2 regions of the Burkholderia sp. IDO3 genome follow, and region 2 is predicted to be linked to the other one. Evidence: predicted binding sites of a transcription regulator. Region 2 holds the regulator's gene; the other holds the start of a gene.
What was found. Region 2 encodes FliA, which starts transcription of late flagellar genes. Its sites were predicted from a motif close to CTAAAGTTTNNNNNNNNNNNGCCGNTA; they were not measured.
Positions count from the first base shown of each region.

Region 1: a site for FliA is predicted at 3,378-3,404, ahead of flgM (flagellar biosynthesis anti-sigma factor FlgM). Genes of this name have one in related genera too.

Region 1 is NZ_CP028963.1:3,424,797-3,432,295, reverse strand. It holds gene DCN14_RS30825 (XRE family transcriptional regulator) at 1-191, opposite strand, end outside; gene DCN14_RS30810 (M24 family metallopeptidase) at 572-2,419, shown strand; gene DCN14_RS30805 (flagellar protein FlgN) at 2,490-2,930, opposite strand; gene flgM (flagellar biosynthesis anti-sigma factor FlgM) at 3,016-3,348, opposite strand; gene flgA (flagellar basal body P-ring formation chaperone FlgA) at 3,467-4,693, opposite strand; gene flgB (flagellar basal body rod protein FlgB) at 4,898-5,386, shown strand; gene flgC (flagellar basal body rod protein FlgC) at 5,423-5,848, shown strand; gene DCN14_RS30780 (flagellar hook assembly protein FlgD) at 5,899-6,657, shown strand; gene flgE (flagellar hook protein FlgE) at 6,685-7,499, shown strand, end outside.
Region 2 is NZ_CP028963.1:204,299-211,797, reverse strand. It holds gene ahcY (adenosylhomocysteinase) at 1-1,380, opposite strand, end outside; S-adenosyl-L-homocysteine riboswitch at 1,413-1,535, opposite strand; gene DCN14_RS15360 (RNA polymerase sigma factor FliA) at 1,613-2,347, opposite strand; gene DCN14_RS15355 (AAA family ATPase) at 2,363-3,172, opposite strand; gene flhF (flagellar biosynthesis protein FlhF) at 3,165-4,940, opposite strand; gene flhA (flagellar biosynthesis protein FlhA) at 4,937-7,039, opposite strand; gene flhB (flagellar biosynthesis protein FlhB) at 7,036-7,499, opposite strand, start outside.

The DNA of each region.
Region 1 (7,499 bases), 370 kb from region 2:
CCGAGCGGCACGTTCAGCGCCTTCGCGACGTTGACGAGCGACGACAGCGAGATGCCCGTGAGATGGCGCTCGACCTGGGACAGGAACCCGACCGACAGATTCGCTTCGGTCGCGACTTCCAGCAGCGTCTTCTTCGCTTCCCGGCGCAGGCGCCGAATGCGCTGGCCGATACGCATGATGTCTGAATCCATGAATCTCTTTCGTGGCAACGAGTCGGAAGGCGAGCGGAAGGGCGGTGCAGTCGCCGGGCCGTTGTTTTGACGCGAATCGCGCGAGACATGGCCGTCCGGCCAACGATGCGGGCGCATTGTACCGTGCGGCATCGCCCGCGCGGCATGCCGTATCGGCAATTTTAGCTGCACCAAAATTTTAGCTTGACCTCAATTTCGGCGTGCTCTAGATTCTGTCGCGCTGCATCAGGAATTTTAGTGAGACAAAAATTCAGAGCCTGGCCGCGCGACCTACGCGGCGGGTGGCCCGACGGGGCGCCGGACGCACGCCACGCTGCGTGTCGTCCGCGTATCGCATTGCGCCGCGGGCGGCCGATAACAACGCATCACGCGAGCATCCGATGATCGATCGACTGAAATACACCTTCTCCGGCCTTCCCCCGTACGATGCCGCCGTTGCCGACGCGCAGGCGGGCCTGTCGCGCGTGCTCGACGCGCTGCGGCTCGACGCCGTGGTCGTCACGTCGCAGGACGAATACATCACCGAATACCTGCCGCGCCGCAACAACCCGCGCTATGCGCTGTCGGGTTTCGACGGCTCGGCCGGCTGCGGGCTGTTCCTGAGCGACGCGGCCGCGCGCGCGCTCGACGTGCCGCGCTTCGTGCTGTTCGTCGACGGCCGCTATCACCTGCAGGCCGAGCAGCAGTGCGATCCGGCGCGCGTGCACATCGAGAAGCTCGGCATGAACGTGACGATCTGGCAGGCGCTGGCCGACTGGCTGGTCGCGGGTGCGGGCAGGCTCGAACGGATCGGCTACGACGCGCTGCGGATCAGCGTCGGACAGCGCGACCGGCTGGTCGAGCAGACCCGGGCCGCGCGGCTGGAATGGGCGAGCCTCGCCGAGCGCGAGATCGACCGCGCGATCGCGCTGCCGGGCTGGGTGGTCGAGCGGCCGATCTTCGAGCTGCCGGAAGCCATGACCGGCGCGAGCGTCGCGCGGAACCTCGCCACGCTGAACGCGCGGCTCGCCGCGCACACCGGTGCGGCGCACGGCAAGACCGCGTTCTTCACCTGCGCATCGGACGACCTCGCGTATCTGCTGAACAGCCGCGGCTATCACATCCCGAATGCGTCGTCGCACCTGGGCTTCCTGTTCGCGATCGGCGAGCAGGTCGCGCTGTTTTTGCCGGAAGGCTGCGACCGGTGCCCGGTCGAGCTGGCGTCGTATCCGGCGCTGCACGTGATCCGGCGCGACTTCGCCGAACTCGAACGCTTCCTCGCGCCATTCGCGGTCGACCACGTGTGCTACGGCTTCGAATCGGTCAACTGCGCGCTCGTCGAGTCGGTGCGCCGCGTGTGGCCGCAGGCGCGCCACGCCGATTTCAATCCGGTCGAGGCGATGCGCGCCAGCAAGACGCCGGCCGTGCTCGACCGCTTCCGCGATGCGTTCGCGCGCAGTTCGGCGGCGATCGCCGAGACGATGCGCTGGGCGAAGGCCGGCGAACCGGGGCAAAGCGCTACCGAATACGATCTCGCGCGCACGATCAACGACGCGTACGGCGCACGCTCGGCGCTCGCGCTGACGTTCCCGTCGATCGCCGCGAACGGCGCGAACAGCGCGTTCGCGCACTACACGGCCGCGAGCGCCGACGTCGGGCTGACCGAAGGCGACCTGGTGCTGCTGGATAGCGGCGCGTACTACGACGCCGGCTTCGCGACGGACTGCACGCGCGTCGTGCTGCGCCGCACGCGGGCGGACACGGTGGCGCAGCCGTGGCAGCGCGAGATCTACACCGTCGCGCTGAAGGCCTGCGTCAAGGGGCTCGTCACGCGCTTCCCGAAAACGGCGACGGGCGGCGACGTCGATGCGGCCGTGCGGCAGGTGTGCCGCGACCACGGCTACGATTTCGGCCACGGCACCGGGCACGGCGTCGGGATCCACGTGCACGAAGGCGGCGTGCGGTTCGCGCCGGGCGCGAAGTACGGGCTGGTGCCGAATGCGGTGATTTCGGTCGAACCGGGCATCTACGTGCCGGGCAAGGGCGGCGTGCGGATCGAGAACATCGTGATCGTGCACGCGGACGACGCGTCGGATACCGTCGCGTTCGAGAACATCGTGACGGTCGGCTACGACTGGGACCTGATCGATCTCGAACTGCTGGACGACGACGAGCGCGCGTATCTGCGCGACTACGAGCGGCTTTGCGTGGAACGCGGCACGCAGGTCACTGCCTGTCCGCTGCTGTGAAGGGGGGAGTCGGGCGGGAGACGGCGCGCGGCGACCGGATCACCGCGCGGCCCGCTTGCGCATCGGCACGTCAGCGCATCAGCGCCGACACGCGCCCGTCCGGCCCGTAGACGCCGCTCGGCGCGGGCGCCGAGCGCAGCACGGCAAGCGCGCGCTCGTTGTAGTCCATCCGGATCCGGATCAGCATCCCGTTGTTCGCATTGGCCTGGCGCGCGCGTTCGGCGGCCTGCAGCAGCAATTGCCAGCGGCCGGCGAGGCGCGCATCGCGCTCGGCGGCCTGATCCATCCCTTTCTTGCCGGCCGGAAAGCCGAGCGCGGACAACTGCGTGTCGCGCGCGCGTTCGAGCAGCGCGAGCCGGTCGAGCAGCGCGGTTTTCTTCTCGACGATGCCGGGCAGCATGTCCAGCGGCTCGGGCGTCGTCAGCGCCTTTTCCTCGTAGGCGAGCAGCGACGCGAACGCCTCGACCGTCGCGTGTTCGTCGTTGACCGTGGCCAGCAGCTCTTCTCTCATCGCATCATGCTCGTCGCGCCGGCGCGCGTGTCGGCGCACCGGCAAACCGGGGGACCGGCCGGGGCGTGACAGGCCCCCATCCGGCTCAGTTGCCCTGCGGACGCTGCTGTTGCAGCAGGTCGCGGGCGGTATTCAATACGCCGTCGGCAATCTTGTTCACGTCGACCGTCAGCGTGCCGTTGTTCAGCGCGTCCTTGATCGACTGGACGAGCGCCGTGTCGATGTCGGCGTCGCCCGATGCCGACGCCGAGCGCAGTTGGCCGGACAGGCCCGACAGGTTCACGGTCGTGTCGCCGCCGGTCGATCCTGCGTCGGCCGCCTGCGCGGACGTCGACGAAGCCGCGCCGGATTGCGCGCGGGTCGCGCCGTTGCCGGTCGGCGCAAGTGGGCTCGGGTTCGGAGTGGAATCGATCTTCACGATGGGTTTCCTGTACGGTTTGACCCAGATAACGGCCGGGCCGGCCCGAACTTTAGCATCGCGAGCCCGAAATACTTCGAATAAACAATTCTTTGCAATCTTGCGCGGTCATCCGTCCCTACAGCGGAATCTCCACGGTGCCGGCGTCCTTGACGATCGCCGTGACGATCTGGCCCGCCGCCATCCTGACCCGCACCGACTGGCCCGGGGCCGCATTCGCGAGCACGCTGCCTTCGGCCGAGATCGTGAAGCCGGGCCCGGCTGCCACCACCCGCACCGTCTGGCCGGCCGATACCGACGCCGCGCTCTTCAGCATGTCCTGGCGCAGCGGCAGCCCGGCCGAGATGCGGGCGAGCGCGGTCGCGCCGACCGCCTGCGCGGGATCGGTGATCACCGCGAGCGGCAGCACCGTCAGGTCGCCGTCGCGCGCGACGAGATCGGCCGCGGTGAGCGGCTCGCCGGGCGTGATCTGCCGCGCGGCGACGTAATAGGTGGCCTGCACCGTGACCTTCGCCTGCAGATAGACGGTCCACGGCCGTTCGCCCGCGCAGCGCACGCCCACCGTCGTGCGGCCCCACAGGCGCGCGCCGGTCGGCAGGAACGGTTCGAGCGTCGTGCACGTGGCGAGCCCGCGCGGAAACGCCGGCGCGACGGTCGCGGTGGTCTTGCCCGGCAGGCCGGCGATCTGCTGCTGCAGGAACGCGAGCGCCGTGCGCCGGATCGCTTCGGGGTCTTGCTGGCCCGGCAGCGGGGCGGGATGGGCCGCTGCCGCGGGCGCGGGCGCCGCCGCGTTGGCGGTGTTGGCGGCATTGGCGGAAGTCGCCGGCGCGCGCGGCGCCGTGGCGGCGCGTGCGGCGATCGCAGGCTGTCGCGCGAGCCGCGCCATGTTCGACGCGGGCTCGGCCGCGCCGGCGACGACCGTCGCGACGCCGGCCGGATCGACGGCGCGCGGCGCGTTGCCATAACCGGCGTTCGCGCGGGCCGCCGCGTAGGTCGAGGCCGGCGGCGGGTTCGTCGCGACCGTCGCGCTACCCGGCTGCGCCGCGTAGCCGGCTCCGGCCGCCCCGGTCATGCCTGGCGTTGGCCGGTACGCATTTCCTGCCGTTTCGGGCGCGATGCCCGCCCCGGCGCCGGCATGCCCGACATTCCCGCCGAACTGCCCGCCGCTTGCCGCGTTCGCCTGCGCGAGCGCGGTTTCGGCCGTCTCGCCGCGTCCGGGAATCACGATCATCCCGTCGTCCGCGCGCGCGGCCGGCACGGCGAGCCACAGCGCCGCGGCGAGCGCGAACGCACGCGGCACGCGTGTGCCGCGCCGGTCGTCCCCGCGAAGTGCGCTGCCTGTCATCGCCGTGTCCTCGATCCGTTGATCCGATTCGCATTCTAGGGAGCGGGGCCGCCGCGCAAACGACGAATAGAGGGGGCCTTTGCCGCGTTATTCGCCCGATTGCCGGTTGCGCGCGCCGCCTACCATCGCTGTCATGGAAAAAAGCCTCTTGGGTCGCCATCCGGCCCGACGGGCGTGCAGCGCTTCATACGGAGAGACGCACACATGCTGGACAAACTCGATGCCGAATTCGCGTTCGGCCGGCAGGCGCTCGACGTACGCGCCTACCGGCAGGAACTGCTGTCGTCGAACATCGCGAACGCCGATACGCCCGGCTACCAGGCCCGCGACGTCAATTTCGCGTCGACGCTCGCGCGCTCGCTGAAGCAGGCCGACGGCGGCGTCGCGCCGGGCAACGCCGCGCAGTTGCCGATGGCGCAGCCGGCCGGCGTGACGAGCGGGATGACGATGGTGTCCACGGCGCCCGGCCACATGGCCGGCGCCGCGAAGCTGATGCCGACCGGCGGCCCGGCCGACGACTACGGCCGCGCGCAGTACCGGATGCCGCTGCAGCCGTCGCTCGACGGCAACACGGTCGATCTCGACGTCGAGCGCGTGCAGTTCGCGGACAACGCGCTGCACTACGAAACCGGGATGACCGTGATGACCCAGCAGATCAAGGCGATGATCGCCGCGATCTCGACGAACTCGTAAGCGCGCGGCGCTTGCGCACCCGAACAAGGAGCCTCCATGCCCTCGTTGATGAACATCTTCGGCGTCGCCGGTTCGGCGCTGTCCGCGCAGTCGCAGCGCCTGAACGTCACCGCGTCGAACCTCGCGAACGCCGACAGCGCGACCGGCCCCGACGGCAAGCCGTACAAGGCCAAGCAGGTCGTGTTCGAAACCGACCCGCTCGGCGGCGTGCGCACCGCGTCCGGCCAGGGCGTGGGCGGCGTGCGCGTGTCGAAGGTGGTGGACGACCCGTCGCCGATGAAGTCGACCTACGACCCGGCGAACCCGGCCGCCGACGCGAACGGCTACGTGCAGATGCCGAACGTCGACCCGGTGCAGGAAATGGTGAACATGATTTCGGCGTCGCGCTCGTACCAGGCGAACGTCGAGACGCTGAACACCGCGAAGACGCTGATGCTCAAGACGCTGACGATCGGCTCCTGAGCCGCGCGCGACCTTACAGACCCGACAGTTCCGACAGAAGGCCACCCAGGATGACATCCTCCAGCACGACGATCGGCGGCAACGGCGCCAACGTGTCGACGTTGCCGACCGACACGATGAACACCAACAACGTGTCGAGCACCGGCACGTCGGCGAGCGACCTGCAGTCGACGTTCCTGAAGCTGCTCGTCACGCAGCTGCAGAACCAGGATCCGACGAGCCCCGTCGACAGTTCGCAGATGACGTCGCAGCTCGCGCAGATCAACACGGTGAGCGGCATCGCGCAGCTGAACACGTCGCTCACGTCGCTGTCGACGCAGCTCGCGGCCGGCCAGCAGACGCAGGCCGCGCTGCTGATCGGCACGAACGTGCTCGCGCCGGGCAACGGCGTCGCGGTGAAGGACGGCGCGTCGTCGCCGTTCGGCGTGTCGCTCGCGAACGACGTGTCGAACCTGACGATCACCGTGAAGAACAGCTCGGGCGTCGTGGTCAACACGATCAACGCGGGCGCGCAGTCGGCCGGCACGGTGCCGTTCAACTGGACGCCGACCGACGCGGCGGGCAACACGCTGCCCGACGGCGCGTATACGGTCAGCGCGACCTACACCGACAGCACCGGCACGCAGCAGACCGCGACGACGCTGGCGGCCGCGCAGGTGCAGAGCGTGATCAAGCAGGCGGACGGGACCGCCGGGCTCATGCTGTCGAACGGCACGACCGTGGGGCTCACCCAGGTCGCGTCGATCTACCCGAACACCACGTCGTCTTCGTCGTCCACGTCGTCGTCCGGCGGCGCCACTACCAACTGATCCAGATTTCTCGAAACGGAGACCGAAATGGGTTATCAACAGGGTCTGAGCGGCCTCGCCGGCGCATCGAACGCGCTGGACGTGATCGGCAACAACATCGCGAACGCGAACACGGTCGGCTTCAAGTCGAGCACCGCGCAGTTCGCCGACATGTACGCGAACTCGATCGCGACGTCGCTCAACACGCAGATCGGGATCGGCACGTCGCTCGCGTCGGTGCAGCAGCAGTTCAGCCAGGGCGCGATCAACACGACGAGCTCGTCGCTCGACGTCGCGATCAACGGCAACGGCTTCTTCCAGATGACGAACAACGGCGTGACGACGTACACGCGCGACGGCACGTTCCAGCGCGACAAGAACGGCTACATCGTCAACGCGCAGGGCATGAACCTGATGGGCTATGCCGCCGACAAGAACGGTGTGATCAACACGTCGCAGACGGTGGCGCTGCAGGCGCCGACGACCAACATCGCGCCGACCGCGACGACCAGGATCTCGGCCCAGTTCAACCTGAACTCGCAGGACACGACGCCCGCGAAATCGCCGATCGATCCGTCGGACAACACGACGTACAACTACTCGACGTCGATCCAGGTGTACGACTCGCTCGGCGGCTCGCAGGCCGTCAGCATGTACTTCGTGAAGTCGGACGCCGGCACGTGGGAAGCCTACGCGGGCGTGCAGGGCGGCGCCCCGACGGATCTCGGCACGGTCACGTTCGACTCGTCGGGCGCGATCCAGGGTACGACGACGGGCACGCCGGCCGCGCCGACCGCATCGCTCGGCCAGTTCCAGTTCGAAGTGCCGAACACGGACGGCTCGGCGACGCCGCAGACCATGAC
Region 2 (7,499 bases):
CTGCACGCCGATGTACGAAGCCTGCTCGTCCGACAGCACGGACAGGTTCGCGCCGATGCGCGCGAGGTGCAGGCGCGCGACCTTTTCATCGAGGTGCTTCGGCAGCACGTACACCTTGTTTTCGTACTCGGCGCCGCGCACGAACAGTTCGATCTGCGCGAGCGTCTGGTTCGCGAACGAGTTCGACATCACGAACGACGGGTGGCCGGTCGCGCAGCCGAGGTTCACCAGGCGGCCTTCGGCCAGCAGGATCACGCGCTTGCCGTCCGGGAAGATGATGTGGTCGACCTGCGGCTTGATGTTTTCCCACTGGTACTGGCGGGTCGACGCGACGTCGATTTCCGAGTCGAAGTGGCCGATGTTGCAGACGATCGCGTTGTGGCGCATCGCCTTCATGTGATCGTGGCCGATCACGTGGAAGTTGCCGGTCGCCGTCACGAAGATGTCGGCCTTGTCGGCCGCGTATTCCATCGTCACGACGCGGTAGCCTTCCATCGCCGCCTGCAGCGCGCAGATCGGATCGATTTCGGTGACCCACACGGTCGCGCCGAGGCCGCGCAGCGATTGCGCGCAGCCCTTGCCCACGTCGCCGTAGCCCGCGACGACCGCGACCTTGCCCGCGATCATCACGTCGGTCGCGCGCTTGATGCCGTCGACGAGCGATTCACGGCAGCCGTACAGGTTGTCGAACTTCGACTTGGTGACCGAGTCGTTCACGTTGAACGCCGGGAACGGCAGGCGGCCGTCCTTTTCCATCTGGTACAGGCGGTGCACGCCGGTCGTGGTTTCCTCGGTTACGCCCTTGATGTGCGCGAGACGCGTCGAGTACCAGGTCGGGTCGGCGTCGAGGTGCGTCGCGATCGACTTGTACAGCGCGACTTCTTCCTCGTTGGTCGGCTTCGCGATCACCGAACGGTCCTTCTCGGCCTTCGAGCCGAGGATCAGCAGCAGCGTTGCGTCGCCGCCGTCGTCCAGGATCATGTTCGCGAATTCGCCGTTCGGCCATTCGAAGATGCGGTGCGAGAACTCCCAGTATTCGTCGAGCGACTCGCCCTTGAACGCGAACACCGGCGTGCCCGATTCGACGATCGCGGCAGCCGCGTGGTCCTGCGTCGAGAAGATGTTGCACGACGCCCAGCGGACATCGGCGCCGAGCGCCTTCAGCGTCTCGATCAGCACGCCGGTCTGGATCGTCATGTGCAGCGAGCCCGCGATGCGCGCGCCCTTCAGCGGCTGCTGCGCCTTGTATTCGTCGCGGATCTGCACGAGGCCCGGCATTTCGGTCTCGGCGATGTTCAGTTCCTTGCGGCCCCAGCCGGCAAGCGCCATGTCGGCGACGACGTAATCCTTGGAAGCCTGGGAATCGATAATGGCGTTCATCACGCCCTCCTTTCTAAAAAGTTTCTAGATTGGTGACGTGAGCGCCGTTCAGGAAGCGGGGCCGGCGCGCATCCAACATCTCGCCGCACGGCTGCTTGGTGAAGCTCTCCGAGCCTGGCGGACGCAGAAGGTCCGTCGCAACGCTCCTCGGAAAACGGGAGGGATTGTAGCAAATCGGCGCGAGAATTGCGCGGCACGCGCGGCGTCGGCGCGCGTGGGCACAATGAAAGGGTCAGGTTTCCGCGCCGACCCACGCCTGTTCGCGCAACCGCGCGCGCAGCCGCGCAACGGCCTGGCTGTGCAGCTGGCACACGCGCGACTCGCTGACTTCGAGCACCGCGCCGATCTCGCGCAGGTTCAGCCCGCGCTCGTAATACAGCGACATCAGCAGCTTCTCGCGCTCGGGCAGCCGCTCGATCGCGTCGACGAGCGCATCGCGCAGATGGTCGTCGAGCAGCGCCGACAGCGGATCGGCGTGATCGACGCGATAGCGGTCGAGGAACGGCTCGTCGTCGGCCGCGCGGTCGAAATCCTCGTAGTAGATGAGCTGGCTGCCGTGCAGGTCCTGCAGCATCCCCTGGTATTCGTCGAGCGGCATCTTCAGGTGCTGCGCGATCTCGGCCTCGCTCGCCGAGCGGCCGAGCTGCTGCTCGACCTGGTGCACCGCGTGCTCGACCTCGCGCGACGTCTTGCGCAGGCTGCGCGGCAGCCAGTCGTTGCTGCGCAGCTCGTCGAGCATCGCGCCGCGAATGCGCTGCGTCGCATAGGTCTCGAACTGCGCGCCCTGGTCTTCCTTGTAGCGGCCGGCCGCATCCATCAGGCCGATCATGCCGGCCTGGATCAGGTCGTCGAGATCGACGCTCGCCGGCATCTTCGCGACGAGCTGCAACCCCAGGCGCCGCACGAGCGGCGCGTATTGCGCGAGCACGTCGGCCTGGGTCATCTTTCCTTGAGCGTTGTACATCATGGCTCTCTCCTTCGCTCACGCGGCGTGGGCCGCACTCGCCTCGTACGACGGCTTGCCGCCCGCGTGGACGGCGCGGCCCGCCCCCGAACGCGGGCGCATCGGCCAGTACAGCAAGTCGGCGGCAATCTGCCGGTAGTCGCGCGCGGCCGCCGACGACGGGAACGCGTCGACCGCGGTGTGCATCAGTTCGCGCGCCCGCTCGACGAGCGGGTCGGCGCTCACGCAGCCGGCATCCGCGATCGACACCGTCAGGTAGCGGTTCGCGACGCCCGCCAGGTTGTCGAAGGCGGTCTTCGCGTCCGCGTGGTTGCCGACGTGGTTGGTCAGCACGCGGAACTGCGCGAGCGCTTGCGCGAAGTGCAGGCGCTTCATGCACGCGTAGGCTTCGGTGATCGCCTTCGCGGAAACCCGCGTGACGATCAGCACGTCGTGCGCCTCGCGCGCGAGCGCCGAGAGCGCGCCGTCGGCGCCGGGCCGCGCATCGACCAGCACGATGTCGGCCTGGCCGTCGATGAAGTCGCTCAACTGCGCATCGCTGTAGCCGCCCTGCCCGGCCGCGCACAGGCCGAAGCCGGCGGCCACCCGCGTGCGTTCGCCGTCGCGCAGCCGTGCGCCCGCGAGCGTCGCGGTGGCCGAACGCGCGCCGGCGCGCTCGTCGACGACGAGCACGTCCTTGCCGAGCGCGGCCAGCGCCGCCGCGAGGTTCACGACGGTGGTGGTGCAGCCGACGCCCGCCGGGCCGCCCGTCACCGCGACGACGCGCGACGCGCGTCCGGCCAGCAGGCGGCGCAGCCCTTCGGCCTGGTCGATGATCCGTTTATCCAAATCGCACCTCGTGCAGTTCGGCGGTGGAACGTACGGTCAGTGCGGAAAGCAGCGTCGGCATGTCCTCGTCCTGCGGCACGAAGGGCGAGCCGTCGCGCGGCACACAGAACGCGCTTTTCAGCAGGAAGCGGGTCGTCGCGACATACAGGTTCTCCGGCACCTTCTGGCCGGTCGACACGTAGTGAACGGGCAGCTTGTAGCGGATCACCGTGTCGAGCACGCCGCCCAGGTGCGTCGCCTCGTCGAGCTTGGTCAGGATGCAGCCGGCGAGGCCCGGAGATGCCGCCTGCGGATGCTCGCCCGCGCTGCGGTACGCCTGGACGACTTCGTTGAGCGTGTCGCCGTGGCTCGTCGCGTTGAGCAGCAGCAGGCGCTGCACCGGCGCGTTCGCGCCGTGCAGCATCGCGATCTGGTCGGACAGCGCGCGATCGCGCTGGCTCATGCCGATCGTGTCGATCAGCACGATGTGCTTGTTGCGCAGTTCGGACAGCGCGAGCGCGAGATCGCCCGCATCCTTCACCGCGTGCACCGGCACGCCGAGGATCTTGCCGAAGATGCGCAGTTGCTCGTGACCGCCGATCCGGTAGCTGTCGGTGGTCAGCAGCGCGACCTTGCTCGCGCCGAAGCGCATCACGCAGCGCGCGGCGAGCTTCGCGGTGGTGGTCGTCTTGCCGACGCCGGTCGGCCCCATCAGCGCGAACACGCCGCCGCGCTCCATCAGCGCATCCTCGCTGTCGAGCACCGGCAGGTTCGCCGCGAGCACCGACTGCGCCCATTCGAGAGCCTGCTCGAAGGTCTGCGTGCCGTCGCCCGGCGGCAGGTTGTCGACCAGCATCCGCACGAGCTGCGCGGAGAAGCCGGCCGCGAACAGGTGCTTGGTCAGCGCGCCGTGCACCGGGCTGCGGCGCTGGCGATCGTGCCACATCAGGCTGTCGAACTGCTCCTGCATCATCCCGCGCATCGCGCCGAGCTCGTGCATCACCGTGTCGTTGACGACGCTTTCGATACGCGACTTCACGGCGTCGGCGACCACGGCGGCCGCGTCGGCGGACAGGCGCGCGCGCTCGGCCGGCTTCGCGGCGTCCGCGTCGTTCGCACGGGCGGCGGCGGTGTCGTTCGTACGGGCGGTGGCCGCGGTCGCGGCCGGCATCCGGCGTTCGGCGTCGCGCACGATGTCGCGCGCCCAGCCGGCCGGCGCCGCGTCCTGCGGTGCGGGGGCCGGCGCTTGCGGCGCGGCGGGTGCCGCGTGGGTACGGATCATCAGCGCGTCGCGCTGCTGCGTCAGGCGCTTCGCATGCTCGACGAGCCACGGCGCGGGTTCGGAGGGCGTCGCGGGCGCGGTGGCTGCGGACGCCGACGCGGCGCGCGACGGCGACAGCTCGGCCGGCGCATTCGTGTCGGCGTCGAACGCGGCCGGCTCCGCCGCTTCGGCGCTGGCGCCGAACACCGACGAGAACACGTCCGGCAGGCCGCCGGCGCCGGCGGCATACGGATTGCCGGCCGGACGTGCGGGCGCGGCGCCCGGGCGCGACACGATGCCCGGCACCGCGGCGGCCGGCACGGACTCCGGCCGCGGCGCGCTCGCGCGCGGGCGGACGGCAGCCGACGGCGCGACCGCGGCGAGGTCCGAATCGGCGAGTGCAACGATTTCGACGCTACCGTCATCGAGCGTGCGGTTCGACAGCACGACGGCGTCGGCGCCGAGTGCTTCGCGCACGAGGCGAAGCGCGTCGCGGCTGGTCGCGCCGGTGAATTTGCGAATGTTCAAGCGGGACCCCCGATGACGTTAACGACTTTGATCGTGCGTGTATCCGGCACTTCGGCGTACGACAGCACTTTCAATTGCGGCAGGCTGCGGCGCAGGAAACGCGCGAGCATCGCGCGCAACGCGTGCTGCACGAGCAGCACGGGCGGCAGCCCGAGATTCTGTTGACGCAGCATCGCTTGCTGCGTGCCGGTCAGAAGGTTGTGCGCAAGGCCCGGCTCGAGGCCCGGATTTGCGCCGGTGGCGAGCGCCTGCGACAGCACGCGCTCGAGATTCGAATCGAGACCCATCACCTGCATCTCGCCCGCGCCCGGATACCACTGCTGCGTGATCGCCCGGCCGAGCGACAGCCGTACCGCGGCGGTGATCTCGTACGCGTCGCCGCGGCCCGCGTGTTCGGACACGGATTCGAGGATCGTGCGCATGTCGCGGATCGGCACGCCTTCGTCGAGCAGGTTCTGCAGCACTTTCTGCAGCGTCGTGAGCGAGATCGTCTTCGGCACGAGATCCTCGACGAGCGACGGCGCGTCCTTGCCGGTGCGCTCGACGAGCGCCTGCACTTCCTGGCGGCCGAGCAGTTCGGCCGCATGCTGGACGACCAGATGGTTCAGGTGCGTCGCGACCACCGTGCTCGCATCGACCACCGTGTAGCCGTACACCTGCGCCTGCTCGCGCATCGCGACGTCGATCCACACGGCCGGCAGCCCGAACGCCGGATCCTGCGTGAGCGCGCCCGGCAGCGCGGCCGTCACCTGGCCCGGGTTGATCGCGAGCCACTGGCCGGGGAACACCTCGCCGGTACCGATCTCGACGCCCTTCAGCGCGATCCGGTACGCGTTCGGCCGCAGCTCGAGGTTGTCGCGGATGTGGATCACCGGCGGCAGGAAGCCGATTTCCTGCGCGAATTTCTTGCGGATGCTCTTGATGCGCTTGAGCAGCTCGCCGTCGCTGTTCTTGTCGACGAGCGGAATCAGCCGGTAGCCGACTTCGAGGCCGAGCGGATCGATCAGCTGCACGTCGTCCCAGGTCGCTTCGTGGCTTTCTCCCGGCAGCGCGGCGGGCGGCGCGATCTCGGTCACGTCGCCGGCCGCCACGCGGGCCGCCGCGCGGCGGGTCTGGGTGCGCGCCAGCCAGATCGCGCCGCCGCCGAGCGCGAGGAACGCGAAGTGCGGCATGCCCGGGATCAGCCCCATCAGCACGATGATCGAGCCGGTGATGACCAGCACGCGCGGGTTCGCGAACAACTGGCCGGTGATCTGCGTGCCGATGTCCTCGTCGGTCGCGACGCGCGACACGATCACGCCGGCCGCCGTCGAGATCACGAGCGACGGAATCTGCGCGACGAGGCCGTCGCCGATCGTCAGCAGCGTGTAGTTGGTGCCCGCCGCGGCGAAGCTCATGTCGTGCTGGACCATCCCGACGATCAGCCCGCCGATCACGTTGATCGCCATGATGATCAGGCCGGCGATCGCGTCGCCGCGCACGAACTTCGACGCGCCGTCCATCGACCCGTAGAACTCGGCTTCCTGCGCGACCGCGGTGCGGCGCTTGCGCGCCTGCTCTTCGTTGATGAGGCCCGCGTTCAGGTCGGCGTCGATCGCCATCTGCTTGCCCGGCATCGCGTCGAGCGTGAAGCGCGCGGACACTTCGGCGATCCGCCCCGCGCCCTTCGTGATGACCATGAAGTTGATGATCATCAGGATCACGAACACGACGATGCCGACCGCGAAGTTGCCGCCGACGAGGAAGTGGCCGAACGCCTCGATCACCTGGCCGGCCGCGTCGGGGCCGGTGTGGCCCTCGAGCAGCACCACGCGCGTCGACGCGACGTTCAGCGACAGGCGCAGCAGCGTCGAGAACAGCAGCACGCTCGGGAATGCCGCGAAATCGAGCGGCTTCATCGTATACATGCTGACGAGCAGCACCATCACCGACAGCGCGATGTTGAACGTGAACAGCAGATCCAGCAGCATCGGCGGCAGCGGCAGGATCATCATCCCCAGGATCATGCAGATGAGGATCGGGCCGGCGAGCGCGCGCAGGTTGGTGCCGGCGAACGGGTTCGGGCGCTTGCCGAACAGGCCGGTGGTCGGGGTGCTCATGCCGCGCCTCGCGTGCCTAGTGCGTCGTCGGCTTCCTCGCGCGCGTCGTCGGCCGGCACCGACGTGCCCTGGTCGAGCTCGGCCGGCACGACGAGATCGACCGGCGCCGCCGGGAACGCGCCGCCTTCCGCGCGGAAGCGCTTGAGCTGGTAGACCCACGCAAGCACCTCGGCGACGGCCGAGTACAGCGAGCCGGGAATCTCGCGTTCGAGTTCGACGTTGTGATACAGCGCACGCGCGAGCGGCGGCGCTTCGAGCAGCGGCACGTTGTGCTCGGCCGCGAGCTCGCGGATGCGTGCGGCGACGAGGTTCACGCCCTTCGCGACGACCTTCGGCGCGCGCATCTCGCCATCCGTGTATTGCAGCGCGACGGCGAAGTGCGTCGGGTTCGTGACGACCACGTCGGCCTTCGGCACGGCAGCCATCATCCGGCGCCGCGCGATCGCGCGCTGCTGCTGGC